DNA from 2 places in the Streptosporangium sp. NPDC003464 genome. Region 1 is predicted to be linked to the other one. Evidence: predicted binding sites of a transcription regulator. Region 1 holds the regulator's gene; the other holds the start of a gene.
The links. Region 1 encodes HrcA, which represses chaperone genes, less so after heat shock. Its sites were predicted from a motif close to TTGGCACTCTCNNNNNGAGAGTGCCAA; they were not measured.

Region 1 (10,520 bases):
GGAGCCCGGACCGGGACGGAGCTCGTCCATCGGGAAGGAGAGCACGTCCGTCGGGCCCGGCTCCCCCATCCACTGCTCGTGCAGCACCGCCATGGCCTCTTCGTCCACGATCAGGATGGACAGCTCGGCGAGCGGGTTGATGTCCATCCGCTCCAGCACATGGCCGGCCAGCGAGACGATGAGTCCTTCGTCGACCTCGACGCCGGATTCGTTGTTGACCTCGATGCTCACTGTCCGTTCACCGTTCCTCGCTCGCCACGCGGCCCGATCGTGCCCCGTGGCCCACTCCGCCCGCCGCGCCGGATCCGCTGCGCGCTCATCTTCTCTCCCGCGGGCGCTTGACCATGCCCTTGATCGCCTGAGGCGCGTTCTGCCGCTGCGTCTCGTCATAGCGCCCGTAGGCGTCCACGATGTCGCTGACGAGCTTGTGCCGCACCACGTCGACACTGGTCAGGCGGCTGAAGTGGATGTCGGCGATGCCGTCGAGGATCTCCTGCACCACCCTCAGACCACTCAGGGTGCCGTTCGGCAGGTCGACCTGGGTGACGTCACCGGTGACGACGATCTTCGAGTTGAAGCCCAGCCGCGTCAGGAACATCTTCATCTGCTCGGGCGAGGTGTTCTGCGCCTCGTCCAGGATGATGAAGGCGTCGTTGAGCGTGCGGCCGCGCATGTAGGCGAGGGGAGCGACCTCGATCGTGCCCGCGGCCATCAGCCGGGGGATCGACTCGGGGTCGAGCATGTCGTGCAGCGCGTCGTAGAGGGGGCGCAGGTAGGGATCGATCTTCTCGTAGAGCGTGCCGGGCAGGAAGCCCAGCCGCTCGCCGGCCTCGACCGCGGGGCGGGTGAGGATGATCCGGTTGACCTTCTTCTCCTGAAGGGCCCGCACGGCCTTGGCCATCGCGAGATAGGTCTTGCCGGTGCCGGCGGGGCCGATGCCGAAGACGACGGTGTGCCTGTCGATCGCGTCGACGTAGCGCTTCTGGTTGACCGTCTTCGGGCGGATGGTCCGGCCCCGCGAGGAGATGATGTCGAGGGAGAGCACCTCGGCCGGACGGTCGGAGCTCATGCGCAGCATCGCGATGCTGCGCTCCACCGCGTCCGTCGTCAGCTCGGCGCCTCCCTGGACGAGCTCGGACAGCTCTTCGAACAGGCGCACCACGACGCTGCTCTCCTCCGGGCTGCCGGTGATGGTTATCTCGTTGCCCCGGACGTGGATGTCGGCGCGGAAGGCGCCCTCGATGACCCGCAACAGCTCGTCGCGCGAGCCCAGCAGGCTGACCATCGAATGATCATCCGGAATCACCACCTTCGCCTGGGTCCGGCTGGGACCCTTCGATCGCGGCGGGGATGTTCTGCTGGAATCGTTTGTCTCGGACATAGACGGGCCTTTCGGCCTGTTCGCCTCCAGATATCGGCGTGGGACTTCTACGCCATGGTATCCGTGATCGACGTGATCGCGCTTGTCGGTTTTACCCGGGCGGCCAGGTCAGGCCGCGTCCGCCGAGCACGTGTCCGTGCACGTGGGGGACGGTCTGGCCGGCCTCGGCGCCGGTGTTGAAGACCAGGCGGTATCCCGAGGCCGCGACGCCCTCCTGCTCGGCGACGGCGTGCGCCGCCTTGAGCACGTCGTCGGCGAGCCCGTCGTCGGCCGCGGCCAGCGCGGCCGCGTCCGGGTAGTGGTCCTTGGGGACCACGAGCACGTGGGTGGGGGCCTGCGGGTTGACGTCCCGGAAGGCCAGCGTGCGGTCGGTCTCATGAACGATCTTCGCGGGGATCTCCCCGGCGACGATCTTGCAGAACAGGCAGTCGGCTTCGCTCACCATGCAGGCACCCTATCCGTCCGTGACGTTGTCAATCGGTGATGGTCCATCTCCAGCAAAGAAAGATCCACCCGGATAAGGTGGGTATGCAAAACTTCAACAACTACAGACCATTGCGATCCGCACGATATGGCCGCCTGGCGAGGACACGACTGGGTCATGCCCCCTAATGAACCGGAAGAGCGTAAACCCTCTGGGAAGGCCGAGCGTCCCACTGATGTGACCACCGAGACCCTCCTGGCCGACAGGTCGCTCGGGGCGGTGCCCGTCGGGTGGGACGCCGACATGGCCGTTACCGCGCTCTACAGCGCGCACTATCGGTCGCTCGTGCGCCTCGCCGTGCTGCTCGTCCGCGACATGGCAACCGCGGAGGAAGTCGTGCAGGACGCCTTCGTCGCCATCCATGGCGCCTGGCGGCGGCTGCGCGACACCGACAAGGCACTCGCCTACCTGCGCCAATCGGTCGTCAACCGATCGCGCTCGGTGCTTCGGCACCGGGCGGTCGTGGAGAAGTACGCTCCCAAGGGCATGCCCGACGCGCCGAGCGCCGAGAACGGCGCGATCGGCGAGTTCGAGCGGTCCGCCGTCATCGAGGCACTCCGCGGCCTGCCCGCGCGCCAGCGGGAGGCACTGGTTCTGCGCTATTACGGAGACCTGTCAGAAGCGCAGATCGCCCATGCCATGGGCATCAGCAAGGGCGCGGTCAAGAGCCACACGGCTCGCGGCATGGCCGCCCTACGGACCACACTGGAGCAACTGTCATGACCGAGTCCCCCGACGAGTACGGCGAGCTGCTCCGCCGTGTCCTCAGCGCGGAGGCGGACTCGGTCGTTCCCTCCCCGGACGGCCTGGAGATCATCCGCGCCCGCGTGGAAAGACGCGGGCTCCGCGGGCTGATGTGGTGGCGCGCCGGAGCCTCGATCGCGGGAGCCGTCCTGGTCGCGGCCACCGTCGTCATGGTGGTCCCGGAGTTCCGCGAGCAGGTGACCCGGCAGGTGAACGACGTCAACTTCACCCATTCGACCCCACCTGACCTGTCCGCCACCTCGCGGGCCCCCTCCAACGGCGACGATCCGCTCCCGGTCGCCACCAAGCCCGAGCCCGGCGCCACCGCGCCCCTGCCGACGCCCACCCACTCCAGGTCCTCCGCGCCGCACCCGAAGCCGAGCCCGAAGCCGACGCACAAGCCAACGCCGACCCCGGAGCCCACCCCCTCGCCCACCTGCCCCACGACTCCGCCCGACGGCACGGTGGTCGAGCCCGAGGAGCTCACCGAGGAGTGCCGGACGCCGGCGCCGACTCCGAGGCCCTCTGAGTCGTCCGCCCCCTCGGGCAGCCCGTGCTCGGTCGAGGAGTGCCCGCCGACGGACGATCAGTCGGCTCCGATGCCGACGGAGTCGACGACCTCCATCTCCTCCGGCGGCTAGCCCGTCACCAGTCCGGCCAGCCCGTCACCAGCGGCCGGTGCGCGTCTGGAGCACCGCCGCGGCGGCGACCCCGGCCGTCGAGGTGCGCAGCACCGTCGGCCCGAGCAGCGCCGCCACGGCCCCCGCCGCGCGGAAGGCGTCGATCTCCTCCGGGCCGACGCCGCCCTCGGGGCCGACCACCACGACGATGTCACCGGCGCCGGGGAGCTCCAGGGACGACAGCGGGGAGGCCGCCTCCTCGTGCAGCACGACACCCAGGGCGGCCGCCGACAGCAGCGCGGCGACCTTGGCGGTGGTGGCGGGCTCGGTCACCTCGGGCAGGTGGAAGCGGCGGGACTGCTTGCCCGCCTCCCTCGCCGTGGAGCGCCAGCGGTTCAGAGACTTGACGGCCCGCTCGCCCTTCCACTGGGTGACGCACCGGGCGGCGGACCAGGGCACGATCACGTCGACCCCGGCCTCGGTCATCATCTCCACGGCCAGCTCGCCCCGGTCGCCCTTGGGCAGTCCCTGCACCACGACCAGGCGGGGGCGCGGGGCCGGCACGTCGTAGCGGCGCAGCACCTCGACACGGAGGGAGTCCTTGCCCGCCTCCCGGACCACGCACTCGGCGACGGTGCCCGCGCCGTCGGTCAGGTCGAGCCGCTCCCCGGCCCGCAGCCGGCGTACGGCCGCCGCGTGGCGCCCCTCCGGGCCGCCGAAGGTGAACTCCGCCCGGGCCAGGTCGGCCGGTTCGGCCAGGAAGACCGGGGCCGTCATCGGCCGGCGGGGAGGTGCGGGCCGGGCCGGCGGACGCCTGCGGCCCGGCCGGCGCGGACGGGCCGGGCCGACCCGGGGAGGCCGCCGTCAGCGGCCATTGAAGGCGTCCCGCAGCCTGGAGAAGAACCCCTGCTGGCCGGGGGCGAACTTGCCGGGCGGGCGCTCCTCGCCGCGGAGCTTGGCGAGCTCGCGCATGAGCTCCTCCTGGGCCGGGTCGAGGCGGGCCGGGGTCTCCACGTTGACGTGGATCAGCAGGTCGCCACGGCCGTTCTCGTTGAGGCGCTGGACGCCGCGGCCGTAGAGCGGGATGGTCTGGCCGGACTGGGTGCCCGGCCGGATGTCGAGCTCCTCGGCGCCGTCGAGCGTCTCCATGGTCAGGACGGTGCCCAGCGCGGCCGCGGTCATCGGGATCTGCACGGTGCAGTGCAGGTCGTCGCCGCGGCGCTCGAAGATCTCGTGCGGGCGCTCGACGATCTCCAGGAACAGGTCGCCGGGCGGGCCGCCACCCGGGCCGATCTCGCCCTCGCCGGCGAGCTGGATGTGGGTGCCGTCCTCGACGCCGGCCGGGATGCGGACCTTGATGGTCCGCCGGGTGCGGACCCGGCCGTCGCCGGAGCACTCCTGGCAGGGGTTGCGGATGATCGAACCGAACCCACCGCACTGGGGACAGGGGCGGGAGGTCATGACCTGGCCGAGGAAGGACCGGGTGACCTGGGAGACCTCGCCCCGGCCGTGGCACATGTCGCAGGTGTCGGGGTGGGTGCCGGACGCGGCGCCGGAGCCCGTGCAGACCTCGCAGAGCACGGCGGTGTCGACGACCAGCTCGCGGGTGGTGCCGAAGGCCGACTCGCGCAGGTCGAGCTCCACCCGGATGGTGGCGTTGCGGCCCCGGCGGGCACGCGACCTGGGTCCGCGGGTGCCGCCGCCGCCGGCCGCGCCGAAGAAGGCGTCCATGATGTCGCTGAAGGGGAAGCCCGCCCCGAAGCCGCCCGGGCCCGCACCGGCGCCGGAGGAGAACGGATCGGCGCCCATGTCGTACATCTGGCGCTTGTTGGGGTCGGACAGGACCTCGTAGGCCTGGGTGATGTCCTTGAACCGCTCCTGGGTCTCAGGATCGGGGTTCACATCGGGATGCAGCTCCCGCGCCAGGCGACGATACGCCTTCTTGATCTCTTCCGCACTGGCGTCACGGCGCACCCCGAGGGTGCCGTAGTAGTCGCTCTTAGCCACTTAGTTGACCTCTTAAGATGCAGCCAGGATCTGGCTGACGTAGCGTGCCACCGCGCGCACCGCGCCCATCGTGACCGGGTAGTCCATTCGCGTCGGACCCAGCACACCGAGCCGGGCCAGTTGCTTGTCCCCCGAACCGTATCCGGCGACGACGATCGATGTGCCCTGGAGTCCGGTGTAGGGGTTCTCCGAGCCGATCCGTACTGTCAGCGCCGACAGGTCGGAGGTCTCACCGAGCAGGCGTATGAGCACGACCTGCTCTTCCAGGGCCTCCAGCACGTCGCGGAGCCCGACGGTGAAGTCGGCTCCCGCGAGGTTGGCCGCCCCGGCAAAAACGATCTTTTCATCATGCCGGTCCACGAGGGACTCCAGCAGCACCGACAGGACCGTGGCCGCGAACGGCCGGTCCTCGGCCGGCAGTCGCTCGGGCAGGTCGGCGACCGTGTCGGGGACCCTGGCCAGCCCGCACCCGTCGAGGCAGGCGTTGAGAGTCGCGCGGAGATGGGCGACACGGGTCTCGTCCACCACGTCGGGCAGCTCGACCACGCGCTGCTCGACCCGTCCCGTGTTGGTGATGAGCACGAACATCAGCCTGCGCTCGCTCAACGGGACCAGCTCGACGTGCCGGACCGTGGAGCTGGTCAGCGTGGGATATTGCACGACGGCGACCTGCCGGGTCAGCTGCGCCAGCAGCCGCACCGTGCGCATCACGACGTCGTCGATGTCAACGGCGCCGGCGAGGAAGCTCTCGATGGCCCTCTTCTCCGCGCTCGACAACGGCTTCACCTGCGAGAGCCTGTCGACGAACAGCCGGTAGCCCTTGTCCGTGGGCACCCGGCCGGCGCTGGTGTGGGGCTGGGCGATGTAGCCCTGCTCCTCCAGCACCGCCATGTCGTTGCGGATGGTCGCCGACGACACACCCAGGTTGTGCCGCTCGACGAGGGTCTTGGAGCCCACCGGCTCGTTGGTGGACACGTAATCCTCGACGATGGCGCGGAGAACCGCCAGCTTGCGGTCGTCGACCAACGTGCTCACCTCCCTGCACCGAATGTGAAACACCAGGTCTGGCACTCTGTGTTCCCGAGTGCCAAGTGTACGGCTCCAGCCCACGGGGTGCGATAACACGGCGTCAGGATGACGGGCCCAAGCAACTGTCAAGTCAACTGCTATCGGGATACAAGCGGCAAGACCCACAATTTACGACATGTCCCACGATTTCGGATCCCCCTCGGGTGGCACCCCCTCCGGCGCCCCCGGCTACGGCGCCCCCCAGCAGCCCTACGGCCAGCACCAGGGCGCCCCTTCCTACGGCTACGCCTCCCCCGGCTACGGCGCACCCCAGGGGCCGCCGCCGAAGACGAAGGTCAAGCCCAGCATCGGCTGGATCGTCGGCGTCTGGCTGGTCTTCGTCCTCAGCGTGATCGTCGGCATCGCCGGTTTCGCCGGCGGCATCTTCAGCGCGATCACCGACGCCGCGCCCACCAGCTCGTTCGAGCCGGGCAAGGCCGTGACGGTCAAGCTCGACCCGGCGGACAAGCCCGCGATCTACGTCTCCGCCGAGACGGGCACCAACTTCGAGTGCCAGATCCAGGGTGATCCGGAAAAGGTCCGGCTCCAGCAGCCGGGCGTGCAGCAGACCGTCACCTCCGACGGCGTCGTCTGGGAGCTGGCCCTGCGGATCGGGGTGGACAAGGCCGGCGACTACCAGCTCACGTGCACCACCTCCGAGGGGGCGCCCGCCAAGTTCGGCGTCGGCAGGGAGATCGTCGCCGATTCGGTGGTGGGCGGCGCGATCGCGCTGTTCGCGGTGCCGGGGCTGGGCTTCCTGCTGGCCGTCATCGTGACGATCGTCGTGCTGGTCAGGCGGAGCGGCGCCCGCAGGCGCCAGGCCGCCGCCGCGGCGGGGCAGTGGGGACAGCCGGGAGCCTACGGCAGGTGATCACGGCTTTTGCTACCGTCCACTTGATCCCTGACGAGAGAGCGAGCGGCCGGTGATGTACGAGCGCGACGTGCTGTCGGAGAACTGGCGGCGCCCCCTCAAGGGGAAGATCCCCCAGGTCCCCGCGGAGCTCGACCTGGTCGTGGAGGACGCCGACGGCGGCTTCTGCGGCGCCGTGGTGGCCTGCGACAAGGAGGCCGTCACGCTGGAGGACCGGTTCGGGCGGCGGCGGCTGTTCCCGCTGGAGCCCGCCGCGTTCCTCCTGGAGGGCAAGGTGGTGACGCTGGTCCGGCCCACCGCCGCGCCGCGGGCTCCGAGGCGGAGCGCCTCGGGTTCGATCGCGGTGGAGGGCCTGCGGGCCCAGGTGGCCAAGGAGAGCCGGATCTACGTGGAGGGCGTGCACGACGCCGCGCTCGTGGAGAAGGTCTGGGGCCACGACCTCCGGGTGGAGGGCGTGGTCGTGGAGTATCTCGAAGGGGTCGACCACCTGCCCTCGATCGTCGAGGAGTTCGGGCCCGGCCCCGGCCGCCGCCTGGGCGTGCTCGTCGACCACCTGGTCCACGGCTCGAAGGAGAGCCGGATCGCCGCCCAGGTCTCCTCACCGCACGTACTGGTCGTCGGGCACCCGTTCGTCGACGTCTGGCAGGCGGTCAAGCCCTCGGTGCTGAAGATCGGCTCCTGGCCGCCGGTGCCGCGCGGCATACCCTGGAAAGAAGGGGTCATCGCCGCCCTCGGCTGGGATCTGGAGCCCGCCGAGGCATGGCGCCGCATTCTGGGATCGGTCACCACCTACGCCGATCTGGAGCCGGAGCTGCTCGGTCCCGTCGAGGAGCTGATCGACTTCGTGACGGTTCCCGGCCAGGATGACTAACCCCGCACCCCATCAGGAGGGGCAATGAGCGACAGTCCCGAGAGCCCGCGGTACGGACCCGCGGGCGAGGAACCCACCAGGCAGGCCGGATGGCCGCCCCAGCCCGGCCAGGGCTACCCGCCCCCCGCGGCTCCGCCGTACGGATCCGGCGACCAGGGGCACCAGCCCGGCTACCAGGACGGCCACCAGGGGGCGTATCCGCCTCCCGGCGCGTACGGCCAGCCGACCGGCGGCTACGGCCAGCCTTCCGACACATACGGCCAGCCTTCCGGCGGGTACGGCCAGCCACCCGGCGGGTACGGCCAGCCGTACGACGCCTATGGCCAGCCACCCGGCGGCTACGGCCAGCCGACCGGCGGCTACGGCCAGCCGGTCGGCTACGGATACCCGCCCCAGCAGGGGGCCTACGGCTGGCGGCCCAGCCGTGACGAGACCACCATGGCCATGCTCGCCCACCTGCTGGGCCTGCTGGCCTCGTTCGTCGGCCCACTGGTGCTGTATCTCGTGAAGAAGGACGAGTCCCCCTACGTGCGGAGCCAGGCGGCCGAGGCGCTCAACTTCCAGCTCACCCTGATGATCGCTTACTTCGTCTCCTGGGTCCTGGCGTTCGTGCTGATCGGCTTCCTTCTGATCTTCGTGCTCTGGATCGGGTCGCTCGCCTTGATGATCATGGCGGCCGTCGCGGCCAACCGGGGGGAGAGCTACCGCTATCCGATGAACATCCGTTTCGTCAGCTGACCACCGGCGCACGCCCGACCCCCAGCCGCCCCCAGGCGCGTGGACAGGCGCCCGTCACGGACCCCGGGCCCGCCCTCACGCGGGTCCGGAGGGCCGTCACGCGGCCGCCGGGCGCGTGGACAGGCCCTCAGGTCAGGTCCCGCACCAGGGCGTCGGCCAGCAGCCGCCCGCGCAGCGTCAGCACCGCGCGGCCCGCCTTGAACGGTTCCATCTCGAGCAGGCCGTCGGCCAGTGCCCTGGCGACGACCGGCGGCCGCTGGATCTCCTTGAGCGGGAACCCCTGGGCGAGCCTGAGCTCCAGCATCAGCCGCTCCACCGCCCTGTCCTCCGAGGTGAGCACCTCGCGGGCGTGCGCGGGCGAGACGCCGGAGGCCAGCCGCCGGGCGTAGGCCGCCGGATGCTTGACGTTCCACCACCGGGTGCCGCCGACGTGGCTGTGCGCGCCGGGGCCGACGCCCCACCAGTCGCCGCCGGTCCAGTAGAGCAGGTTGTGCCGGCAGCGTCCGGCCTCCGAGGTCGCCCAGTTGGACACCTCGTACCACTCGAAACCGGCCTCGGCGAGCATGGCGTCGGCGATGAGATAGCGGTCGGCGGCCACGTCGTCGTCGGGCATGGGCAGCTCGCCGCGCCGGATCCTGGCCGCCAGCCTGGTGCCGTCCTCGACGATCAGCGAGTAGGCGGACACGTGGTCGGGCCCGGCCTCGATCGCCGCGGCCAGCGAGGCCCGCCAGTCGTCGTCGCTCTCCCCCGGCGTGCTGCAGATCAGGTCCAGGTTCACGTGGTCGAACCCGGCCTCCCTGGCCTCCCGTACGGCCTGCGCCGGCCGGCCGGGGGTGTGCCGGCGCTCCAGCACCTCCAGCACGTGCTCGCGGGCGCTCTGCATGCCGAAGCTCATCCGGGTGAACCCGCCGCCGCGCAGCTCGGCCAGGTAGGCCCGGTCCACGGACTCGGGGTTGGCCTCGGTGGTCACCTCGGCGCCGGGGGCCAGCCCGAACTCCTCCTCGATCGCCGCCAGGATCCGGACCAGGTCTCCGGCGGGCAGCAGGGTCGGGGTGCCGCCGCCGAAGAACACCGTCTCGACCGGGAGGTCCGCCCCGCCGAGGGTGGCCCGTGCCCGCCGTACCTCGTCGATCGCGGTGTCGGCGTAGTCCCGGTGCGAGGCGCCGGGGCCGAGCTCGGCGGCCGTGTAGGTGTTGAAGTCGCAGTAGCCGCAGCGGGTCACGCAGAAGGGCACGTGGACGTAGAAGCCGAAGGGTCGCCCGCCGAGCCCGTGGAGCGCGCTGTCGGGGAGCCGGCCCGAGGCCGGTACGGGGTCACCGTCGGGAAGAGTGGATGGCACGACACCAAGTCTGCCGCTCCCGTCCGGGTGCCCGGAACGGCGGCCGGCGCGCCGCGCCGGCCGCCTATGCAGCAAATCAGCGGCAGACCGTTGACGCCCAGATCGGCCAAGTCTACGATCCGTGAAAACTTAAAGGAAAGTTTCCTATAAGTTAATCCCCCGACGCAAGTGGAGAAGCCCGTGCAGAGACTCCTCCGGCACACGCTCGCGGCGGTCATCGCCGCGGGCCTCACGGCGACAGCCGTACCGGCACCGGCTCAGGCCCGGACCGCCCCGGACCACGGCGACCGCTTCAAGCGGGTCGCCTACTTCATCCAGTGGGGCATCTACGGCCGCAACTACCACGTCAAGGACCTGGACACCACCGGCGCCGCCGCCAAGCTGACCCACATCAACT
Region 2 (20,663 bases), on a different contig from region 1:
GAGTCCTTTCCTGTGGATAAAGCGCTAAGCCTGTGGATAACCAGATCGTCAAGTGTGGCGTTCTGATCGCTCTCGGTGGGAACCGCTGGTCGGCGGTAGCGTCTCCCCCACTCGTTCCGGGAATGGGCCTCGGCCCGGTGACGCAGGTGCTGGTGATCGCGGTGCGGAACACCACTGGTCTCGGTGACCTCAATGGACCTCGATGACCTTGATGGCCTCAACAAAGCACCGTCGGTCCCGACGACCTCAATGACTTCAACAAAGCACCATCGGTCCCGACGACCTCAATGACCTCAGCGAAGCACCGTCGGTCTCGGTGACCTCAATGGAACACCGTTGGTCTCGGTGACCTCGGTGACCTCGGTGACCTCGGTGGCCTCAGTAGAGCGTCGTCGGTCTTGGTGACTTCAACGGAATGCCATCGGCCTCAGCGGCCTGGGTGGCCTCGGTGACCGCCTCGGGTGCCGCCTTCCGCCTGATCGGGGGCCTGTCCGGCGCCGTGCCCGCCGAGCGATCCTCGCCCGCAGAGGCCGGGCGAGGGCTGTGGCGGCCGGCCGAGGTGGAGAGGCGCGGGGACTGCCCCCGCCGCCTGGGCGACACGGCCGGGACGGACCTGCCGCCCGGCGGGCGCCGCGCGGCTGCTCGCACGGCTGGGCGCCAGGGGCCTCAGACGGGCGTGGAGCTCGCCGAGCGGGCGGGGGTGACGGCCAGGTGGGGGCGACAGTCGCGGGGGGCGACGGTCGAAGGGGGCAGGCCGTACACGGAGCTGCTCGTCGCGCGTGGCCTGGTCCGCCGGACCGGTGACGGCGTCCTGGAGCCGGCCCCGGCCGGCGGGCAGGTGGTCGACCGGCTGGTCGCGGAGACCTGTGAAGGGTTCGGACCGCTGATTCGCGGCTGGGACCCCGACGGGCCTCCGAACCCCAGGAGCTGCTCGGCTCGGTGGCCGATCGCCCGGGGAGCGGCTGAACCGGTCCCAGGAGCGCGGTGCCGGGCTCTCCGGACGGGTTGTCCCGCCTGTCCGAGCCGTTGACCTGTCGGCAGGAGTGGCCGAACCGGCTTCAGGGGCGCGACGCCGGGTTCTCCGGATGGCTGCCTAGCCTGTTCGGGCCGTTGACCTGCCCGTAGGAGCGGCTGAACCGGCTTCAGGGGCGCGGTGTCGGGCTCTCCAGACGGCTGCCCTGCCTGTCCGAGCCGTTGACCTGTCGGCAGGAGTGGCTGAACCGGCTTCAGGGGCGCGACGCCGGGTTCTCCGGACGGCTGCCCCGCCTGTCCGGCCGCTGACCTGTCGGCAGGAGCGGCCGTCCGGCCGGCTCGGTGGCCGGCCTGTCCGGTGGAGCGCTCGGGCCGGCTCCCGGAGCGGCTGGGCCGGCCCCGGGGAGGGGTGGCCTCAGGAGGCCGCGGGCGCCGGGCTGCTGGCGGTCTTCGTCGACGACGAGGACGCGGACGCGGACTCCGTCGACGAGCCGGAGGAACCCGAGGAGCCGGACGAGCCCGACGAGGAGCTCGTGCTCGCGGAGCTCACCGTGCTGGTGGACGAGGAGCGGCTGTCGGTCCGATAGAAGCCGGAGCCCTTGAAGACGATGCCGACCGCGGAGAACACCTTCCGGAGCTCGCCCGAGCACTTCGGGCACTCGGTGAGCGCGTCGTCGGAGAACTTCTGGACGATGTCGAACTCGTTGCCGCATGCACTACAGGCGTACTGGTAGGTGGGCACGCGATCCTCCTCGTTGGTCCGCGCCGATTGGCACTCTATAGACGCGACTGCTAATGGTACGCAGCCGACAAGCTTAAACGCGAGTCGGAGCTGTCGCATTCCACTCGGATCAGGTGCCGACCAGGGGTTCGTCCCTCCAAAATCGGGTGCCCGGCCCGCCGGGTCGGGGTACCCCGACCCGTCCGATCCGGAGGCCCGGCCCGCAGGATCGGGGTACCCCGACCCGTCCGATCCGGAGGTCCGGCCCGTCCGATCCGGAGGTCCGGCCCGCCGGATCCGAGGTCCGGCCCGCCGGGCTCAGGTGCCCAGCTCGCCGAACCAGCCGGCGAGTTTGCCCCGGCGGCTGATCGCCCGGATCCGCCGCTCGACCGGGTCCCGGCAGGCGGCGGTGGTCACGACCAGGAGCTGGTCGTCGATCCTGATCCGGGTGGAGTCGGAGGGGACGAACGTCCGGCCCTCCCTGACGATCAGTGTGACCTGGGCGTCGGTGGGCAGCCGCAGCTCGAAGATCTCCACGCCGTGCAGCTTCGAGGTCGGCGGCACCTTGATCTGCAGCAGGTCGGCGTTGAGCTCCTCCAGTGGGGCCGAGTCGACCTCCAGGTCGCGGGCCTCGTCGGGGGTGGAGATCCCGAGCATCTTCGCCACGAAGGGGAGCGTCGGCCCCTGCAGCAGGGTGTAGACGACGACGATGACGAAGACCTCGTTGAACACGAACTTGGCGGTGCCCTCGGCCACCGAGTGGGCGGCCCAGGGGATGGTGGCGAGCACGATGGGCACCGCTCCACGCAGCCCCGCCCACGACAGGAACGCCTGTTCTCGCCAGTTCAGTCGGCCGAGGCGGGCCAGCCGTACGAGGAGGGCCGAGACGATGATCGACAGCGGTCTGGCCACCGCGACCAGGAACAGCCCCGCCACCAGGCCCGGGACGATCGCCGACGGCATCTCCGACGGGCTGGCCAGCATGCCGAGCATGACGAACAGGCCGATCTGGGCCAGCCAGGCCACGCCCTCGGCGAAGCCCCGGGAGGCGGCCCGGTGCGGCATCCGGGAGTTGCCCATGACGAGGGCGGCCAGGTAGACCGCCAGGAAGCCGCTGCCGTGCAGGAGCACGGCGCCGGCGTAGGCGACGAACGCCAGAGCGAGCACCGCGATCGGATACAGGCCGGAGACCGGCAGCGCGATGCGGCGCAGCGCGTAGACCCCCACGGGCCCGACCGCCAGGCCGACGACCGCGCCCACGGCCAGTTCGAAGACGACCAGCAGCAGCGCGCTCCCCAGGCTGGGCGAGGTGCCGGCGCTCAGCAGCATGACGGCGATGACGGTGGGCGCGTCGTTGAAGCCGGACTCGGCCTCCAGGACGCCCGCCAGGCGCGGGGGCAGGGGCAGGCGGCGCAGGACGGAGAAGACGGCCGCCGCGTCGGTGGAGGCGAGGATCGCGCCGAGCAGCAGCGAGGTCTGCCAGTCCATGCCGAGCAGCAGGCGCACCGGGACGGCGACGGCCACGATGCTCACCCCGACCCCGACGGTGGCCAGCACCAGCGCGGTCGGGATGGAACGTTTGACGTGGTTCCAGTTGGTGGTCAGACCACCCTCGGCCAGGATGATCGCCAGGGCGACCAGGCCGATCTGCTGGGCGAGCTCAGGGTTCTCGAACTGGAGCCCGAAGCCCGACTCGCCGACGATCAGGCCGAAGCCCAGGAAGATGAGGAGGCTCGGCAGGCCGCTCCGGTGGGCGACCCGCACCGCGAGGATGGCCGAGATGACGATTCCAGCCCCGAGAAGCAGCCAGACATCCCATCCCATCTGGCCCCCTCTCTGACTCCAGGGACCATTGTGTCGCATTCGGCCTAGTCGTCAGGCACACCGTACGGGAGGGCGGTGATCCCGCTCGGCAGGGCCGCGTAGCGGACCGGCAGGTCGTGAGGTTCGGCGGGGACGCCTTCCAGCAGCTCGCCCTCGTGCAGCAGGGCGACCGTCGGCACGTTCGGGCCGACCCTGGCCAGCGCCCGGTCGTAGGAGCCGCCGCCGCGGCCGAGCCGTACGCCGGTGGACCGGTCCACCGCCAGGGCGGGCACGATGACCAGGGCGGCCGTCCTGATCGCGTCGACGCCCCGCCGGGTGTCCACCGGCTCCATGATCCCGAAGCGGCCGGGGGCGAGCGTGTCGGGTCCGTCGTAGACCGCCCAGTCGAGGTCGTCGTCGTCGCGGAGCACCGGCAGGATCACGGTGGCGCCGTGTTTCCACAGCGCGAAGACGAGCCCGTGGGTCGCCGGTTCCGTGCCGACCGACCAGTAGCACGCGACGAGCCCGGCCATCTGGACCCACGGCTGGTCCAGCAGCGTCTCCCGTGTCCGGACGGAAGCCGCGCGCCGCTCGTCCTCGGGGATCGAGGCCCGCGCGGCCTCGATCGTCGAACGCAGCTTCAGCTTGTCCACGGATCCCTCCACTATGGTTTCGGTTATGGCCGACTTCCATCCTGTGACCAAAGCCGTTGTTCCCGCAGCGGGGCTTGGCACCCGCTTCCTACCGGCGACCAAGGCGACTCCCAAGGAGATGCTGCCGATCGTCGACAAGCCCGCGATCCAGTATGTCGTCGAAGAGGCGGTCTCCGCCGGGCTGCTCGACGTCCTGATGGTCACGGGTAAGAACAAGCGCTCCATCGAGGACCACTTCGATCGGGCGATCGAGCTTGAGGACGCCCTGGAGGCCAAGGGTGACGACGAGCGGCTCTCCCAGGTGCGCGAGCCCGCCGACCTGGCGACCCTCCACTATGTCCGGCAGGGCGAGCCGCGCGGCCTCGGTCACGCGGTGCTCTGCGCCAAGCAGCACGTGGGCGACCACCCGTTCGCCTGCCTGCTCGGCGACGACCTGATCGACTACCGCGACGAGCTCCTCAAGCGCATGATCGAGGTCCGCGCCACCTACGGCGGCAGCGTCGTCGCGCTGATGGAGGTGCCGAAGGAGCAGGTCTCCCTGTACGGCTGCGCCGCCATCGAGCCCACCTCCGAGCAGGACGTGGTGCGGGTGACCGACCTGGTGGAGAAGCCCCCGGCGGAGGAGGCCCCGTCCAACTGGGCCGTCATCGGCCGCTACGTCATCGACCCCGCGGTGTTCGAGGTCCTGGAGAACACGCCTCCGGGCCGCGGCAACGAGATCCAGCTGACCGACGCCCTGCGCACCCTGGCCGGACGCGGCGGCGACGAAGGTGGACCGGTCCACGGAGTGCTGTTCCGCGGCCGCCGCTACGACACCGGCAACAAGCTCGACTATCTCCGCACGGTGGTGCAGTTCGCCGCCGACCGTTCCGACCTGGCCCCGGAGTTCATGCCATGGCTGAAGGAGTTCCTGGCGTCCCGATGAGTCCGATGAGATCGGTTGACGAGCACCTCGCCGACATCCTGCTCACCGTGCGGGCGCTGGCCCCGCTGGAGCTGGAGCTGGAGCACGCGCTGGGCACCACCCTGGCCGAGGAGGTCACCTCCCCGGTCCCGCTGCCGCCGTTCGACAACTCGGCCATGGACGGCTACGCCGTACGGGCCGAGGACGTCAGACAGGTCCCGGTGACGCTGCCGGTGATCGGTGACGTCGCCGCGGGCGACGGCGGGCGGCTCGCCGTGGGCCCCGGCACGGTCACGCGGATCATGACCGGCGCTCCGGTGCCCCAGGGCGCCGACACCGTGATCCCGGTCGAGTGGACCGACGGCGGCACCGGACAGGTCACGATCGGCCGGTCGGCGCCGGAGGGGAACGCGATCCGCCGGGCGGGCGAGGACGTGCGCGCCGGCGACGTCGTGCTGCCGGCGGGGACCCTCATCGGCCCGGCGCAGCTCGGCGTACTGGCCGGGGTCGGCCGCCGCCGGGTGCTGGCACGGCCCCGCCCGAGAGTCGTGGTGATCTCCACGGGCGCCGAGCTGGCCGAGCCCGGCACGCCCCTGGCCCCCGGCCAGATCTGGGAGTCCAACAGCTACACCCTGGTCGCCGCCGTCCGCGAGGCCGGGGGTGAGGCCTACCGGGCCGGGGTCGTGGCCGACGACGCCGCGCTGTTCCTCGACCAGCTCGACGCCCAGCTCCTGCGGGCCGACATCGTGATCACCAGCGGCGGCGTCTCGATGGGCGCCTACGAGCCGGTCAAGGAGGCGCTCGCCCCGCTCGGCACGGTCCGCTTCGACCGCGTCGCCATGCAGCCCGGCATGCCCCAGGGGTTCGGCGTGGTGGGCGAGGACCAGATCCCGATCTTCGCGCTGCCCGGCAACCCGGTGTCGTCCTTCGTGTCGTTCATGCTGTTCGTCCGGCCGGCGCTGCGGAAGATGCGCGGCCTGCCCGCCGGGCCGGCGCCGACCGTGCGCGCGGTGACCGCCTCGCCGCTCCGCTCGCCCGAGGGCAGGCGGTCATACCTGCGGGCGGTCCTGTCGGCCGACGGGTCGGTCGCACCGGTGCGGGGGCAGGGCTCGCACCAGCTCGCCGCCCTGGCCTCGGCCAACGCCTTGATCGTGGTCCCGGAGGAGGTCACCGAGCTGCCCGGAGGCGCGACCGTGGAGGTCATCCCGCTCTGAACGGCCGGCGGGCGGGCCGGGGCGATGAGCGCCGGCGCCGGATCACAGGGGCGATGAGCACCGACATCGGATCACAGGGCATGGTGTCCGTATGAGTGGATTCACACATATCGACGAGACCGGCGCGGCACGCATGGTGGACGTCTCGGCCAAGGACGTCTCCGTCCGTACGGCGAGCGCCACCGGCAGGGTGCTGCTGTCGGCCGAGGCCGTGGCCCTGCTGCGGTCGGGCGACATCCCCAAGGGCGACGCGATCGGCACCGCGCGGATCGCGGGCATCATGGGCGCCAAACGGACCCCCGACCTGATCCCGCTCTGCCACCCGATCGCGCTGCACGGTGTGAAGGTCGAGCTGGCCGTGGTCGACGACGGTGTGGAGATCACCGCCCGGGTCAGGACCGCGGACCGGACGGGGGTCGAGATGGAGGCGCTGACCGCCGTCTCGGTCGCCGCGCTCGCGCTGATCGACATGGTCAAGGCGGTGGATCCGGCGGCGGTGATCACCGATGTCCGGGTCGAGGAGAAGACCGGTGGCAAGACCGGGGTGTGGACCCGGCAGGAATGACCTCCGACCGGGATGTGGACCCGGCAGGAATGACCTCCGGTGGCCGGGTCTGGGAGTCCGGTGACCGGGCCTGGGAGGATGGCGGCATGAGAGCTCTGGTGATCACCGCTTCCAACCGGGCCGCCGCCGGGATATACGAGGATAAATCCGGGAAACTGCTGGCGGAGCTCCTCGCGGGGGCCGGATGCGAGGTGGACGGTCCGCAGGTGGTCCCCGACGGCGATCCGGTCGAGGCGGCGCTGCGGGCCGGGGTGGCCGAGGGCTACGACGTGATCGTCACCACCGGCGGCACCGGGCTGACCCCGGCCGACCTCACCCCGGAGGCGACCGGGCGGGTGCTCGACCGGGAGATCCCCGGCATCGCCGAGGCCATCCGCCAGGCGGACCGCGACAGGGTGCCCACCTCGATCCTGTCCCGCGGGCTCGCCGGGCAGGCGGGCGGCAGCCTGATCGTCAACCTGCCGGGCTCCTCCGGCGGGGTCCGCGACGGCATGGCCGTGCTCCTGCCGGTGCTGGAGCACGCCGTGGACCAGATCCGCGGGGGAGACCATCCCCGCTGAACCGCCTGGCGGACTCCATGGCACGCCGGCGTGTCTTGGGGGGATGATGGAGGGCGTGGATCGACTTCGTGGCTGGCCGGTGACCCTGACGGAAGGCCCGGTGGGACTCCGGCCGCTGCGCCTGCGTGATGTTCGTCTCTGGCGGGAGTCACGGCTGCGCAACGCCAACTGGCTCCGCCCCTGGGAGCCGAGCAATCCCGAGACCCCCCTGTTCCGGACGGGGCTCGGCCCCTACATCGCGATGACCGGCACCCTCCGCAGGGAGGCCAGGCAGGGGCTCGCGCTGCCCTGGGTCGTCACCTACGAGGGCGCCTTCGCCGGGCAGCTCACCGTCGGCGCCATCGTCTGGGGCTCGGCCAGGTCGGCCCAGATCGGCTACTGGGTCGACGGCGCCCTGGCCGGCCGGGGCATCATCCCCACCGCCGTGGCCATGGCGGTCGACCACTGTTTCTTCACCACCGGGCTGCACCGGGTGGAGGCGAATATCAGACCGGAAAATCACGCTAGCCGCCGAGTGGTTGAAAAGCTCGGCTTCAGGGAAGAAGGCATCAGAAGGCGGCATCTGCACATCGACGGTGCTTGGCGTGACCATATTTGTTACGCGCTCACGGTGGAAGACGCACCAAGAGGCCTGCTCGTGCGGTGGCGGAGAGCACGGGAAGCGGCAGCCCATGGTGGCGCTCCGCATGAAGAGGTTTGAAGATCTCGCGACACACCGCACTGAATACTCGTCAAATAGTGACACGCGGTCTTACGGTGCGTGACGTGAGCACATTGAAGACGCCAAGAGACCACAGGCGTTTTCATGCTGCCCGGAGGTGGCCGTGAGCAGCGCTCTTCTGTACCTGGCCATTGTCATTATGTGGTTGTGCGTCCTCGTTCCCATGTGGTTGCGCCGGGACCGATCCACTTTCGACGAGCTCGACGGGGGCGCCGAGCCGTACGCCCAGGACGAGCAGCCGGCCGAGGCCGAGGCCGAGGCTCCCGAGACTGGGCCCGACACCGAGCCCGGCGCCGTGCCCGAGGGCGCGACCGGACCCCGGCCCGCGCGGGCCCCGGGCGAGCGCCGCCGTGCCGAGCGGCGCCGCCGGGCGCTGCGGGTGGCCAAGCGCAGGCGGCTGACCCTCTGGTGCACGCTGCTGGTCCTCGCCTCGGTGGTGACGGCCGCCGTCCAGGTGATCCCCTGGTGGGCCGTGGCGCCCTCCGTGGTGCTCCTGGGCTCCTATCTGGCCATCCTGCGGGTCTCGGTCCAGATCGACGCCGAACAGCGCAGGGCCGCCGCCCAGGCCCGTGCGGAACGTGTCAGGCGCGCCCGCCGGCGGGCCGCCGAGCTGGAGGCCCGGCGGCCGGTGGCGGAGATCATCGATCTGGCCGCGCACCGGGACGAGATCTTCGACCAGTACGCCGAGACCCCCCGCCGCGCGGTCGGAGATTGATCTCCGGCTCCGAATGGCGCGAGCGGCTCCGGAAGTTTGCTAACCTAGTGCACGTCTTGGGGATGTAGCGCAGTCCGGTAGCGCACTTCGTTCGCATCGAAGGGGCCAGGGGTTCGAATCCCCTCATCTCCACCCAGGCCAGAGGCCGCTTCCGAGAGATCGGAAGCGGCCTTCTGCGTTGCTGGGTGACCAACTGAGTGACGATGATGCCCTGCTCCCAGGCGCCCCAGCCCGGCAGCAGGATCATCTTCCCCTGCCCGATTGTTCGATGCTTCTGAGGCTGGTCGTCGCCTGGGCGCAGCAGCTCCGGGGACAGACCCTTCCGGCGCCTTTCGGTGCTACCGCTTCGGGAATCCGATCACGATCATCTCGGTGGCGTCCGTCTTGCCCGGGACACGGCCGGTGCTGTCCGGGAAGTTGTTGTCCTGCATGACGGCGATCCTGTTGCCCGGCAGGGGGAGCAGGGCCTCCACGGACTGCAGGGGGAACTTGAAGGGGTCGCCGAGACCGTAACCCCCGGCGGGGTCGTCCGAGCCGATGTGGGCAGGGTTGCGCAGGTTCAGCAGGTCGGCGACCTCGGTCTTGACGAGGTAGCCGTCCGCGTCGGTCTTGCGCCAATCGATCAAGTAGACGCGCTTGAAGGTGGCCTTGGGCCCCTCGTCGTCCTCACGCTCGATCAGGATGGCCCGGTTGGCGTCGAGGGACTGCATGTCGGCGATGCGGTAGTCTTCGCCGTCCGTCCGGTACTGCCAGGAACGATCGGTGTATTGGTTCTTCTGGGTGTCGAACTCGTAGATGTAGCGCCGGAACGGGTTGGCGTCATCGGTCAGCCGACCTTCCACCGAGGGGTACAGGAAGCGTCCGTCGGGGGAGGAGGCGAGGGCTTCGAAGCCGCGGCTGCCCTGCACCGTCGTGGGCTCGCCGTCCGCCGACGTCGGGTGGTTCGGGGATTTGAGCGAGGGATGGGCGATCGGGGCCTGCAGCAGCTTGCCGGTGCTGTCGAAGTGCAGGAGGAACGGCCCGAACTCGTCGCCGACCCACATCGACCCGTCGGGGGTCCGGGTCACCGACTCCACGTCGAAGTCGCCGCCGGTGAGCAGCCGGTCCGTGGTGTCGTCGTTGACGATCTTGAAGGGGATCTTGTGATCCGGGTCGCGGAGTGAGAGGAACTGGCCCACGTCGATGGTCCCGGCTCCGCCGCGGGCCGTTTCCCAGTGCGGTGTGAAGCGGTAAAGCCGGAGCAGGAAGTCCACCGAGTTGCCCTTGGTCCCGAAACCGTTGTCGGGCATGGCCCAGAACGCGCCCTTGCCGTCGAGGAGCATGGACGAGATCCCGAGCACCAGCTGGCTGGGGTAGGGAGGCGTCATGCCGTTGTTGGGGTCGCTGAAGGCGCCGGTGGGCGGGCCGGGGGCCGGCGTGTAGGCGGGCAGCGTGGCGCGGGCGAGCAGGGTCGCGCGAGCGGGGTCACCGGCGGGCGGGGCCGCCTTGCCGGCCGCGAAGGCGGGAGTACCGACCAGCATGAGCGCCGCGGTGGCCAAAAGAACGAGAGGGCGACGTCGCACGTTTTCTCCTGAGGGGCGGAGCGGTGATGGGGCATTGGCGAGTCGGATCAAATCGGTCGACCATTAATTGCTGTTACGGACTTGATGTCGGCAGGCTGTAGCGATGGCGAAATGCCGATGACATCCGCTGGTCGCGCCGTCCGCCTCCGTCCCCGCGGGAGCCTGACCACCCACCCGTCCGGGACCGTCGCCGTCCACGTGGTCTCGTCGAGGAGCGGGTCTTCGCGTGCCGTCAGCCCAGCTCCTGCGGCAGGTGTTCCCAGGCGGCGCCGGTGTGCGGGATGAACAAGATGCCCTGCAACGTCACTGGCCACCCGCCGCACCCGCCGGTACAGGCTGCGCCTGCTCAGGCGGGGCCGGTTCAGCAACCGTCACAGCCGTGGAATCGTCCATGGTCCCGGGCGAGCCGGCAGGGCCGTACGGCCTCCACCGGCGACCGGAACTCCAGCTTGAACAGGGCGGAGCCGACGATGTCCGCCGTGAGGTCCTCGTGGCTGAGGAGTTTGCGGTGGACCCCGAACTGCCACTCGTGGCCCTGCCGACCGAGATCGAACTCCGCGTAATGGATGCAGTCTCCGGAGTGGCAACTGATCGCGCAGATCTTTCCAGTGGTCAAGTGGCGGCTTCCGGAACGGCTTCGGTCCCAGTCCGAGGCGGGTGGTTCACCACCGGTCGGCAGATGAGTCAGCGGTGCCTGTACGTCAACCACCGCAGGGCGGTCTCGGCCGGTCCCCTCCGCCCGCCGGAGGCCGACAGCGCGGCGAGTACCACGGTGGCCAGCCAGGTCACCACGGCGATGCCGGACGCCGCGGCATCGCCGACACGCGCGCCGAGCCCTCCCATGTACGGTGCGAACACCGCTACGAAGATCACCGACTGGAGGAGGTAGCAGGTCAGTGACCACTGACCGCATGCGGCGAGAGCCCTGACGACCGGGCCGGGACGCCCACGTCGCATCCGACCGGCGGCGAGTCCGATGATCGCCGCGTACGCGAGCCCGCCGGCGATGCCCGTCACGCTGTGCAGGGCGTACGCGGCCACGGCCGGCATGTCCGCCGGCGTCCAGATCCGGGTGTCGATCAGCATCAACGGCACCCCTCCGGCGACGGCCAGCCCTGCGCCCATGACCGCGACTCGGGAGAGCAGGCCCCGGTGCGGCGCCGGGTCCTCCAGCACGCGGCGCCGGGCCGCCCAGATCCCGAACAGGAAGGCCGGCACCACGCTGGCGGCGAAGTAGGTGGGCGTCATCCAGGCCCACCCGATCAGCCGCATCACCGTCGCCTCGATCGGGTCCGCCATGGCGGCGGGCGTGTCGCCCTTGGGTACGGAGACGGTGAGCAGCCCGAATGCGAACAGCACCACGACGTGCAGCACGAGCCCGACGACGGCGGCCCGCAGCACGGCCCTGTCCTCGCGCCGTATGAACCCGACGAGCACGAGTCCGACCAGTCCGTACGCTCCGAGGATGTCACCGAAGAACAGCAGCAACGCGTGGCAGAACCCGAACGCCAGCAGCCAGAGGCTCCGGCGGCGCAGCACCTTGCGCACCTGAGCCCAGTTCCTGCCTGCGGCGAGCTGCCGGTTGGCGAGCTGCACCAGACCGTAGCCGAACAGGGCGGCGAACATCGGCAGCGCGCGCCCGTCCACCAGGAGGATCTGCACGCCGGCGACCAGGCGGTCGAGGGCGCCCCCGTCGAGGGTGTAACCGCGGAAGCCCACCTCGTGACCTGGCAGGTACAGGTGCGCGTGCGCCAACGCGATGAGCAGCAGCATCAGCCCGCGCGCGAGATCGGGCGCGAGCGCGCGCTGGGCGACGGGAGCGGCCACGTCCCTGGGAGTCGGTGGGGCAATGGACATGGTTGTCCCCTCGTAATTAGATACATGAATGTAGCTAATGCTCAAGGTAAGCTACATCTGTGTAGCTGGGCAAGGGGTGGTGATGGGCGACCACGGCGTCAGGCCGCGCCGACGCGGCGAAGAACTGATCAAGGCCATCCACGACGCCGTCCTGGAAGAGGCGGTGGAGGTCGGCGTGGGACGGCTGACCATGGAGGGCATCGGCCGGCGCGCGGCCACACCCCGCACCACGCTGTACCGCCGCTGGTCAGATCCGGTAGAGGTGCTCCTGGACGCGCTCTACCACCAGCACCCGGTCGAGGAGCCGTCCCCCGGGGCCGACGATCTGCGCGGTGACCTCATCCATGCCCTGCGCCTCATGGTCGAGTGGGCTCTCAGCCCGGCAGGCCGCGCGGTCGCCTCCATCCTCACCGACCCGAAGAGCGCCGCGCTGATGTCCAAGGCGCTCTTCGAACGAGTCTTCGCCAACCGGGGGGGCACCTTCACCCGCACCGTGCTGCAGCACTACGCCGACCGGGACCGCTTCCCGGCCGAGTTGCTCACCCCGGTCGTGGCCGACATCGGTGAGGCCCTCGTCACCAAGCGCCTGATCGACACCGGGGCACCACCCACCGACGAGGACCTCGCGGCGATCGTCGATCAGGCGATTCTGCCCGCGATCGGGTTCGATCCGCGAGCATCGCGAGCGTGAGCTCAGGGAACGGCGCTCTCCTGCAGCCGGGCCGGAAACCCGGCACTGGTGCGCATGCCGTGACCGCCGACCACGGAGACGAACGATCGCCCCACCATGACCGGCAGCGTCGGCGGCGGAGAAGCCGGCTGGTCGGGCGGAGTCAGTGGGAAGTCAGCAGATCTCCTCGGAGGGGGTGAGGGGCCGCATCGTGACGAGGAGATCGGCCGGTGCCCGGGTCAGGCGTCAGGGTTGTCGAGGATGACGACGGGGGCGTTCTCCACATCCAGCCACTCACTCTTCAGGCCCATGCCGGTGGCCGCTTCCATGAAGGCGAACGCCGCACTCTGCTTGCCGCGGTAGTCCTGCGGGTCGAGGCCGTCGAGCATGATGCGCAAGTCTGCCAGGATGCTCCGATCGCCTTCCTCGACGATGTGCTCGGTGAAGACGAAGTCGCCCATCCGCGTCCTGATCCTGCCGTCGGCCGCGTAGAGGACGGTGTATCCCCCCTTGAAGTGCCAGGTCGTCATCCACACCCGTGACTCCTTGCTGAGCTCGACGAGGGTGCGGCCGGACGGGGCCATGCCGTAGGTGAATTCGAGGAAACCCCAGGTTCCTGCGCCTTCGAAGACGAAGAACACGGGCTGGAGCTCATCTAGGGCCTCCTCCGTGGGGTACTCCATGACGCGATGCTCGGGGGCGCGACCCCCGTTCAGCCGCCGGAGGAGATCGTCCACCGTGATCTCTTCGTTGAGGGGCTGCACGATGATCCAGCAGAGTCCGTCCTCCAGCCACTGGTGCCACTCGAAGAGGCTGCGGTAGTGATCGATCACATGATCATTGTGGCGGAGGTCGAGCAGCCTGACGAAGGCCCGACTCCAGATGGTGGGATCGGGCTTTCTGTCTGATCAGGGACTATGCGGCCGGTTCTCCGTCTGAGGCGGGCCGTACGGCCTCCACGGGGCTCTCGCGGGCTGGAGTCAGCGAAGAGTCGAACACTGCACGGCGTCCTCGCCCGGGAGTCCAATCCCTTTGAGGTGTGCGCTTGAGGTGTGCGCTCTTCTCCCGTGCCGGTGTGGGCGTGATCGGTAAGGTGGTCGCCATGGGTGTTCTCGTCGACTACTTCACGGCGGACTCCGAGCAGGCTGCCCGATCGGTCCTACCCGGAGGGCCGGGAGCCGCGAACCTGCCGTACGTCGACTGCAAGGGATGGCTCGATGAGCCCGACACGCTGGCCGCGGAGCTCAGCGGACGTGACCTCAGCGAGTTCGGGGACAGCGAGGCCGTTGCGGACGACGGTGAATCGGCGAGCGTGGACCGGATAGCACCCGAGACCGTCGTCGCGCTCGCCACCGTGGATGACGCGCGGCTGCGCGAGTACGCCGAGGAGGAACTGCTCGACGAGTTCGAGCTCGGACGCGTTATGGCCCTGCGAGGCCTGGCCCGCGAGGCGGTACGGCTCAACCAGGGGATGTATCGCTGGGCATGCGCCTGAGCGCCTCGAACAACTCCTCGCGGAGCGCGGGCGGAAGCTTCCGGCCCATGTCCAGGGGGCTCACCAGCGCTTGATCGTCGTTCTGCTCCAGGGCCATGTCCGCCAGGAACTCCAGGCTGAAGCCGGCCTGCTTCCGGTGACGTGCGTCCGGCCAGTTCCCCACCAGGGGCAGCACCGCCTCCACCCGTTCGCTGATCCGGTCGAGGAGCGCGTAGCCGGGCAGGCCGGGCAGGCGCTGGGCCTGGAGGTCGATGTGATGGAAGGCGACGTAGTCGAGCTCCGCGCCGGTGAAGTCGTTGCCGGTGAAGTCGTTGTGGTCCCTGCCCAGCGCGGCCTGGTGGTCGGCCGGACGGCCCCAGAAGTTGATGTTCCGCACGCGGCCGCGGAAGACGCAGTCGACGAACTCGGCTTCGGACGTGGACGTCTGGTCCCTCAGGCGAGAGCGGTCGAACAGGCACCTTTCAAACCGGACGTTACCGAAGAAGGTGAAAGGCGCGAAGCGGGTGCGCCGGAACACACAATCGCGGAAGATCGACTGCGGCCAGTCGGCCCCGTCCCAGCGCCCTCGCATGCCGGTGATGCCCATCGAAAGTTGTTCGAAGACGGCGCCGGAGAAGTCGCAGCTTTGGAATACGCCACCGTGGACGTTGAAGTCGGCGAACCGCGTTCCGGAGAAGTCCACGTTCACCAGCCGTGCCCGGTCGAAGGTCACGCCGGATACTCCGGCGGGCAGATCGAACCGCTGGTGGCGGAGCTCTCCGCGAGCGATCCACACAGGTGACCACTCTTCCGGGCTCGCCTGGAGACTGAACCGCCCGAACGCGCTCACGCCGGCCGCCTGCTGCGGCTGGGACCAGGAGACGTTTCCGCAGAGCGCCTCACCGCAGCGAGAGGACCGGCTGCGGTGACGTCCTGTGAGAGTACGAGATCATGCATGCGCGGAGTCTCGCAGTCTGATCCGACAAACAGCCGGCCGAGTGACCAGGCCGGTCCGGGGAGCCCTTTCACCCGGCCCCACCGGTCGCCGTCTGTGCAGGGACGGACGTCGTGGGGCACTTGTCGGGCACGGCTCGCCTGCTCATCCCTCCAGGGCGCGCAGCCGCTCGGCGATGTCGGCTGTGTCCTTCAGCTCTCCGGTGGTCACCGAGACCACCAGGGCTTCGGCTGCGTCGGCATCGGTGCCGCTCAGCGTCTCGCCGTTCAGGTCGAGGTAGGTGCCCTCGCCGAAGACGGTGGCCTGCGGCCGCAGCACGGCCACGTGGAGCTGACCGCCGTCACGCAGGCCGACCGTGGGCAGGATCTCCTCGGCGATGGCGAGGACGTCGGTCTTGGTGAGGTAGACCGTCATTGGGACAGGCGGCGGAGCAACGCCGACGGTGAGTCTCATCGGGAAGCCGAAGCCGCAGATCCATGAACTGAATGGTGCCTCAATGCGGTACCGAGTAACGGAACCGTGTTGTTCCGGCGCCGGGCTGAGCCGGCCGTTGAAGCTGACGATCCTGGGTCGAATCTTCTCTACGTCATCATGCCGCCGCCCGGTGGGTGGCGGGCGGTCGGTCCGGAACCGGGCGGGCGTGCGGCCTCCCCGGGCCGGTCCCGCCTGACCGGCCCACCGCACATCGAGCGCCAGGCGGAGACAGGGAAGAAGACCAGCAGGCCGGACGGGGTACGGCGACGCGACAGCCGTACGGCGACGCGGACAGCGGAGGTCAGGGCATGCCTCCGGCGGGGGCACTCCGGCCCCGAGGTGATCAGGGTCGCGGGAAAGACGCGCAGGTGATCACTGGACCTTTACGCGGGTTATCGGTGAGAGCGTTGCGGGCTGCGAACGGTCAGGCCCCGATAAGATCACGGATCTACGGCATGGGACGTGGCCTTTGCGTTGCTTGATGATCTTAAGGCGATGGGTCGGCTGATCTTCCCTGCAGCCTGCTTGTTCGATCCGGGACGGTCCGCTCATTCCGACTGATCCGCAGGCTGCGATCATGCTCATGAGGTACGGGCTAGCATGCGCGACATGCCTCTAGACGACGAGTTGACAGCTCGCATGGCCGACCCCGACTTTTGGGGGGCATACCTCTTCGAAGACGACGCGCCCGAGTCTGACCTCGACGACGAGGAATCGTTCACCGCGGACTTCCAGGTGGGCGAAGGACTCGCCCTCGTTCTTGATCTAGACGTTGTCACCGGATACTTCGACCTCGCTCTTGTCGCCCCCGAGTTGGCCGAACCCATCACCGTCGGCTGGGACGATCAGGCCCACCCCCACCCCCACGCCATGCGTTGGAGCGAGTTGGACCTGCTTGCCCGGGCCCTGGCAGTGCACGATCCCCAGTTCCGCCACCCCGGGCCGGTGCTTGCGCTGCTGGCCCGCTTCGTCGTTCTTGACGAGCATGACGATCCGGACGTCATCACTCCACTGATGGACGCGGCCTTTCAGACGGTGCGCCCCCGCCCGGGGAACGGCTTGCGGCCCGAGACCCGCGACTGGTTCGAACTACGCGACCTGCGTGGCTGTGGCCTGCGCTGGACAACTGGGGACAACGGCCATCTGACCGTCGAGCAGATCGACCCCGACTCCGCCCCGTACGACCTCTACTCACTGCGCACCCCCGGATCCACAGACTTCCCCTTCACCGCTTGGACCGCTCTTCTCAATCAGGCAGAGCAGATCCTCGCCGCTGCCATGGCCGCTCCATCCCTGCGGACCCCCGCCGTCCGCGCCGCCCTCGACCGCTGTACCACTGCTGAAGGCCATGCTCACCTCGGACCGCTTGCCGCGGCGCTGCAGACCGCGGACGTGATCCACCCCGCTCTCGTACGCGCCCTGACCGAGCCTGTGAGCAGGGCCGAGTCCTGCTGGGCCGTGGAGACGCTGGCCGGGCTGCCGCGAGGCTCCCTCGTGAAGCGATGGTATGGACCAAGTCCCCTGGCCGGCGCACAGTCATGGGAACTGTGTCTGACGCTCGCCACCCAAGACCGTCCAGAGGAACACGCCCGCATCCTGATCTCCGACCTGAACGACACCTTGAAACAGGAAGGGCTGGGCGGCGCCGAGATCGCCGGCGAAGTCACTCGCCGGGATGCCCTTGGACACTGGACCAGCGTCTCTACCTCGGCCGACATACTTATCCGGGACGATCTGCCACGAGGATTGGCGTTGATCTCACAGATCCTGCGTAGTCGCGACTCCGTGGATACCGCCGAACTGCGCTACGCACCCCCGTCACCTGTTTCGATTCCCATTCCTTGACATCATCCTGGACCGGTGAGGCCGTCGGTGGGATCGTGCGAGTGGGTGCGGCGGCCGTGGGCGAGCCGGTTTTGGGGTCGGCCAGGTCGAAATGGTGGCCCTTGGGACGGCCGTTCGGTCCTTCGGTCCTTCGGTCCTCCGGTCCTCTGGTCCTTAGGTCCGCGCGCGGCCGGCGTGTGCGGGGCCTCGCTGATCGACCGGACCGCCCGGTCGCCGAGACGTCCGTCCGCATCGCCAAGCGGCCCGGACGGCCCGGCACCCCCACCCGGTTGCTTGGCTTCGGTGCCACCGTGGACACGACCGACCTCTCCGTGGCGGTCTTCCCCGGCCGGCTGCGGGGACTGAACGCCCGCGGGGCGGCTGCGTCCGAGTGCGCCTCCGCCTACGCGGGCTGGATACGGAAGACGATCAGCGGCTTCCGGGCACGACGGGTCACATGACGCGCACGGGCGGGTCGACGGTGAACATCTCCAGGGCGTCCGGGTCCGGCGCGACGCCGATCCCGGGGCCCTCGGGCACCGTGATGGAGTCGCCCTCCAGCTCGACCGGGGCGGTGATGTCGCGATCGTAGTAGCGGGCGGTCGCTGAGATGTCGCCCGGCAGTGTGAAGCCGGGCAGGCTGGCCAGCGCCAGGTTCGCCATCCGGCCCAGCCCGGTCTCCAGCATGCCGCCGCACCACACCGGCACGTCGCCCGCCTGGGCCAGGTCGTGGATGCGGCGGGCTTCCAGGTAGCCGCCGACCCTGCCGGGCTTGATGTTGATGATGGAGCAGGCGCGCGCCCTGATCGCGGCGACGGCGGCGCGGGCCGAGGTGATCGACTCGTCCAGGCAGATCGGCGTCTCCATCCGGGCGGCGAGCTCGGCGTGCCCGTGCAGGTCGTCCGGGGCGAAGGGCTGCTCCAGCAGCGTCAGGCCGTAGGCGTCGAGGCGGGCCAGGTGACGGGCGTCGGCGGGGGCGTAGGCGGTGTTGGCGTCGGCGGTCAGCATGAGCCCGGCGCCGAACGTCTCGCGGACCAGCCTGACCGGCTCCAGGTCCCAGCCGGGCTCGATCTTGAGCTTGATCCGGGCGTAGCCGGCGCTGACGTGCCGGTCGACGGTGTCGAGCAAGGCGTCAAGGGTGGTGGCGATGCCCACCGACACGCCCACGCGGACGCTGCGCCGTACCCCTCCCAGATAGGCGGCGAGTGAAAGGCCGCGTGCCTTGAGCACGGCGTCCAGGACGGCCATCTCGACGGCGGCCTTGGCCATCGGATGCCCGCGCAGGTGCGCCAGCGCGGGCGCCACGCCGGCCGGATCGAGGTCGGGTACGGTCAACAGACCCGGCAGGAGGAAACGCCGGATGATGTCGGCCGCCCCCTCCAGGTACTCCGGGCTGTAGGTGGGCTCGTCGTCGGCCACGCACTCGCCCCAGCCTTCCTCCCCCTCGGAGCCGCGCACGCGCACCAGCAGCGCCCTGCGCACGGTCTGCGTGCCGAGAGAGGTGCGGAACGGCGTGAGCAGCGGCAGCGCGACCGTGTGCAGCTCGGCTTCGACGATCCTCATGCCGCACGCTCCAGTACGTACCAGCCGTCCTTGGTGAAGGCGGTGATCCGGTAGCCGCCGGCGAGCGCGCCGTCCAGCGCGGCCCGCTGCGCCGCCCGCCACCTCGCGGCTTCCTCGGGGTGTTCGCGCCGCAGCCGCTCCACGTCGGCGGGCGTGGCACAGCGCAGTACGGCGGCGCCGCCCGGCTCGTGCGCTGACCCGGTCTCGTCCAGGATCACCACGGCCGCCTCGCTCCCGCGCGGCGGTCCCGCGACCGGGCCCGGGTTCACCGGCCAGTGCGCGAACAGCCGGTCGGAGGCGTCCGCGCCGTTGATGCCGTCGCTCATCGGCCCGTAGAAGTCGGGCACGTACCGTTCAGCCCGTGCGCCGAGTCTGGCCAGGTTGAAGAAGGCGTTGCGGCGCACGAGCGGGTCGAAGGTCCAGGAGATGGAGTTCAGGCCGCGCTCGACGGCCCACCGGCGCTGGTGCGCCTTGATCGCCTGGCCGACCCCTCGGCCCCGCGCCTCGGGCGCTACGCCCACGATGTGGGAGTGCAGGCTGCCGCCCTCGGCCAGGAACCCGGAGGCGGCGGCGACGAGCTCGCCGTCGAGGAAGGCGCCGCCGACGTAGCCGCCGGCGTGGTGAAAGGCGCACATGAGGTCGACGGCCAGCGGCGGGTCGTCGCCCGGTCTGACGCCCCAGACACGGCGCAGCAGCCGGTCGGCGGCCTGGAACTCGGAGGTGTCGTGGAGGATGCGGAGTTCGACCATGCTCACCAGCATTCCGCCGGGCCGTCGCCGGGGCGTTGGCGTGCGAGCCAAACTTCACTCGCCGCTGTTTGTGCCGGACGCCCGGATCTCGCCCAGCCGCAGCTGGAGGCCCAGGACGATCCTGACGTCGGGGTCGTCGAGCGAGATCAGCTCGCCGATGCGGCGTAGCCGGTACCTGAGCGTGTTGGGGTGCAGCGACAGCGTCTCGGCGGCCCTGGGCACGTCGTAGTGGGCGGCCAGCCAGACGCGCAGGCTGTGGACGTAGTCGGTGCCGTGCCTGGCGTCGTGCTCGGCCACCAGCGACAGCGGCTCGCCCAGCAGCGCCGGGCTGGTGCGCATCGACGCCGCCGCGTCCAGCAGGAACAGCGCCGCTGCCAGCTCCTCGTGCAGGCCCACCTCGCCGCCTGCGAACGGCCCGCACATCACGCGCAGCGCCTCGTCGGCCTGCCTGGCGCTGGCAGGGGCCTGCGCGACCGAGGCCACGGTCCTGCCGACGCCGGCCCGCCAGCGGCCGCCGAGGCGGCCGTTGATCTGGCCGAGAGTGTCGGCGGTGATGCGCCGCAGCAGCGGCGTGCCGGCCTCGACGGCCACGACGGCGTAGGTCCTGCCGTCCACCGCGCCGACGGCGGCCCTGATCCGGTAGGCGTTGTAGGCGGTGCGCAGCAGGTCTCCGGCGTGCGTGGCGGCGAAGACGTCGGTGCGCCTCC

Region 2: a site for HrcA is predicted at 1,742-1,768, ahead of ACWDS7_RS02075 (FmdB family zinc ribbon protein). Genes of this name have one in related genera too.

Annotation. Positions count from the first base shown of each region.
Region 1 is NZ_JBSFPS010000081.1:1,257-11,776, reverse strand. Features, by position in the region: gene ybeY (rRNA maturation RNase YbeY) at 1-231, opposite strand, end outside; gene ACWDS7_RS19505 (PhoH family protein) at 317-1,381, opposite strand; gene ACWDS7_RS19500 (histidine triad nucleotide-binding protein) at 1,473-1,823, opposite strand; gene ACWDS7_RS19495 (SigE family RNA polymerase sigma factor) at 2,109-2,588, shown strand; gene ACWDS7_RS19490 (hypothetical protein) at 2,585-3,250, shown strand; gene ACWDS7_RS19485 (16S rRNA (uracil(1498)-N(3))-methyltransferase) at 3,275-4,006, opposite strand; gene dnaJ (molecular chaperone DnaJ) at 4,094-5,236, opposite strand; gene hrcA (heat-inducible transcriptional repressor HrcA) at 5,249-6,262, opposite strand; gene ACWDS7_RS19470 (hypothetical protein) at 6,441-7,175, shown strand; gene ACWDS7_RS19465 (DUF3097 domain-containing protein) at 7,231-8,046, shown strand; gene ACWDS7_RS19460 (DUF4870 domain-containing protein) at 8,071-8,784, shown strand; gene hemW (radical SAM family heme chaperone HemW) at 8,912-10,123, opposite strand; gene ACWDS7_RS19450 (glycoside hydrolase family 18 protein) at 10,304-10,520, shown strand, end outside.
Region 2 is NZ_JBSFPS010000005.1:11,196-31,858, reverse strand. Features, by position in the region: gene ACWDS7_RS02075 (FmdB family zinc ribbon protein) at 1,388-1,714, opposite strand; gene ACWDS7_RS02070 (potassium/proton antiporter) at 2,012-3,517, opposite strand; gene ACWDS7_RS02065 (5-formyltetrahydrofolate cyclo-ligase) at 3,562-4,149, opposite strand; gene galU (UTP--glucose-1-phosphate uridylyltransferase GalU) at 4,175-5,074, shown strand; gene glp (molybdotransferase-like divisome protein Glp) at 5,080-6,267, shown strand; gene moaC (cyclic pyranopterin monophosphate synthase MoaC) at 6,359-6,832, shown strand; gene ACWDS7_RS02045 (MogA/MoaB family molybdenum cofactor biosynthesis protein) at 6,919-7,392, shown strand; gene ACWDS7_RS02040 (GNAT family N-acetyltransferase) at 7,439-8,092, shown strand; gene sepX (divisome protein SepX/GlpR) at 8,211-8,828, shown strand; tRNA gene ACWDS7_RS02030 (tRNA-Ala) at 8,887-8,960, shown strand; gene ACWDS7_RS02025 (esterase-like activity of phytase family protein) at 9,167-10,390, opposite strand; gene ACWDS7_RS02020 (hypothetical protein) at 10,752-11,006, opposite strand; gene ACWDS7_RS02015 (DUF418 domain-containing protein) at 11,075-12,247, opposite strand; gene ACWDS7_RS02010 (TetR/AcrR family transcriptional regulator) at 12,330-12,938, shown strand; gene ACWDS7_RS02005 (hypothetical protein) at 13,157-13,750, opposite strand; gene ACWDS7_RS02000 (hypothetical protein) at 14,020-14,412, shown strand; gene ACWDS7_RS01995 (pentapeptide repeat-containing protein) at 14,378-15,187, opposite strand; gene ACWDS7_RS01990 (hypothetical protein) at 15,491-15,760, opposite strand; gene ACWDS7_RS01985 (hypothetical protein) at 16,430-17,665, shown strand; gene ACWDS7_RS01980 (hypothetical protein) at 17,956-18,105, shown strand; gene menC (o-succinylbenzoate synthase) at 18,098-19,207, opposite strand; gene ACWDS7_RS01970 (GNAT family N-acetyltransferase) at 19,204-19,956, opposite strand; gene ACWDS7_RS01965 (PucR family transcriptional regulator) at 20,011-20,663, opposite strand, start outside.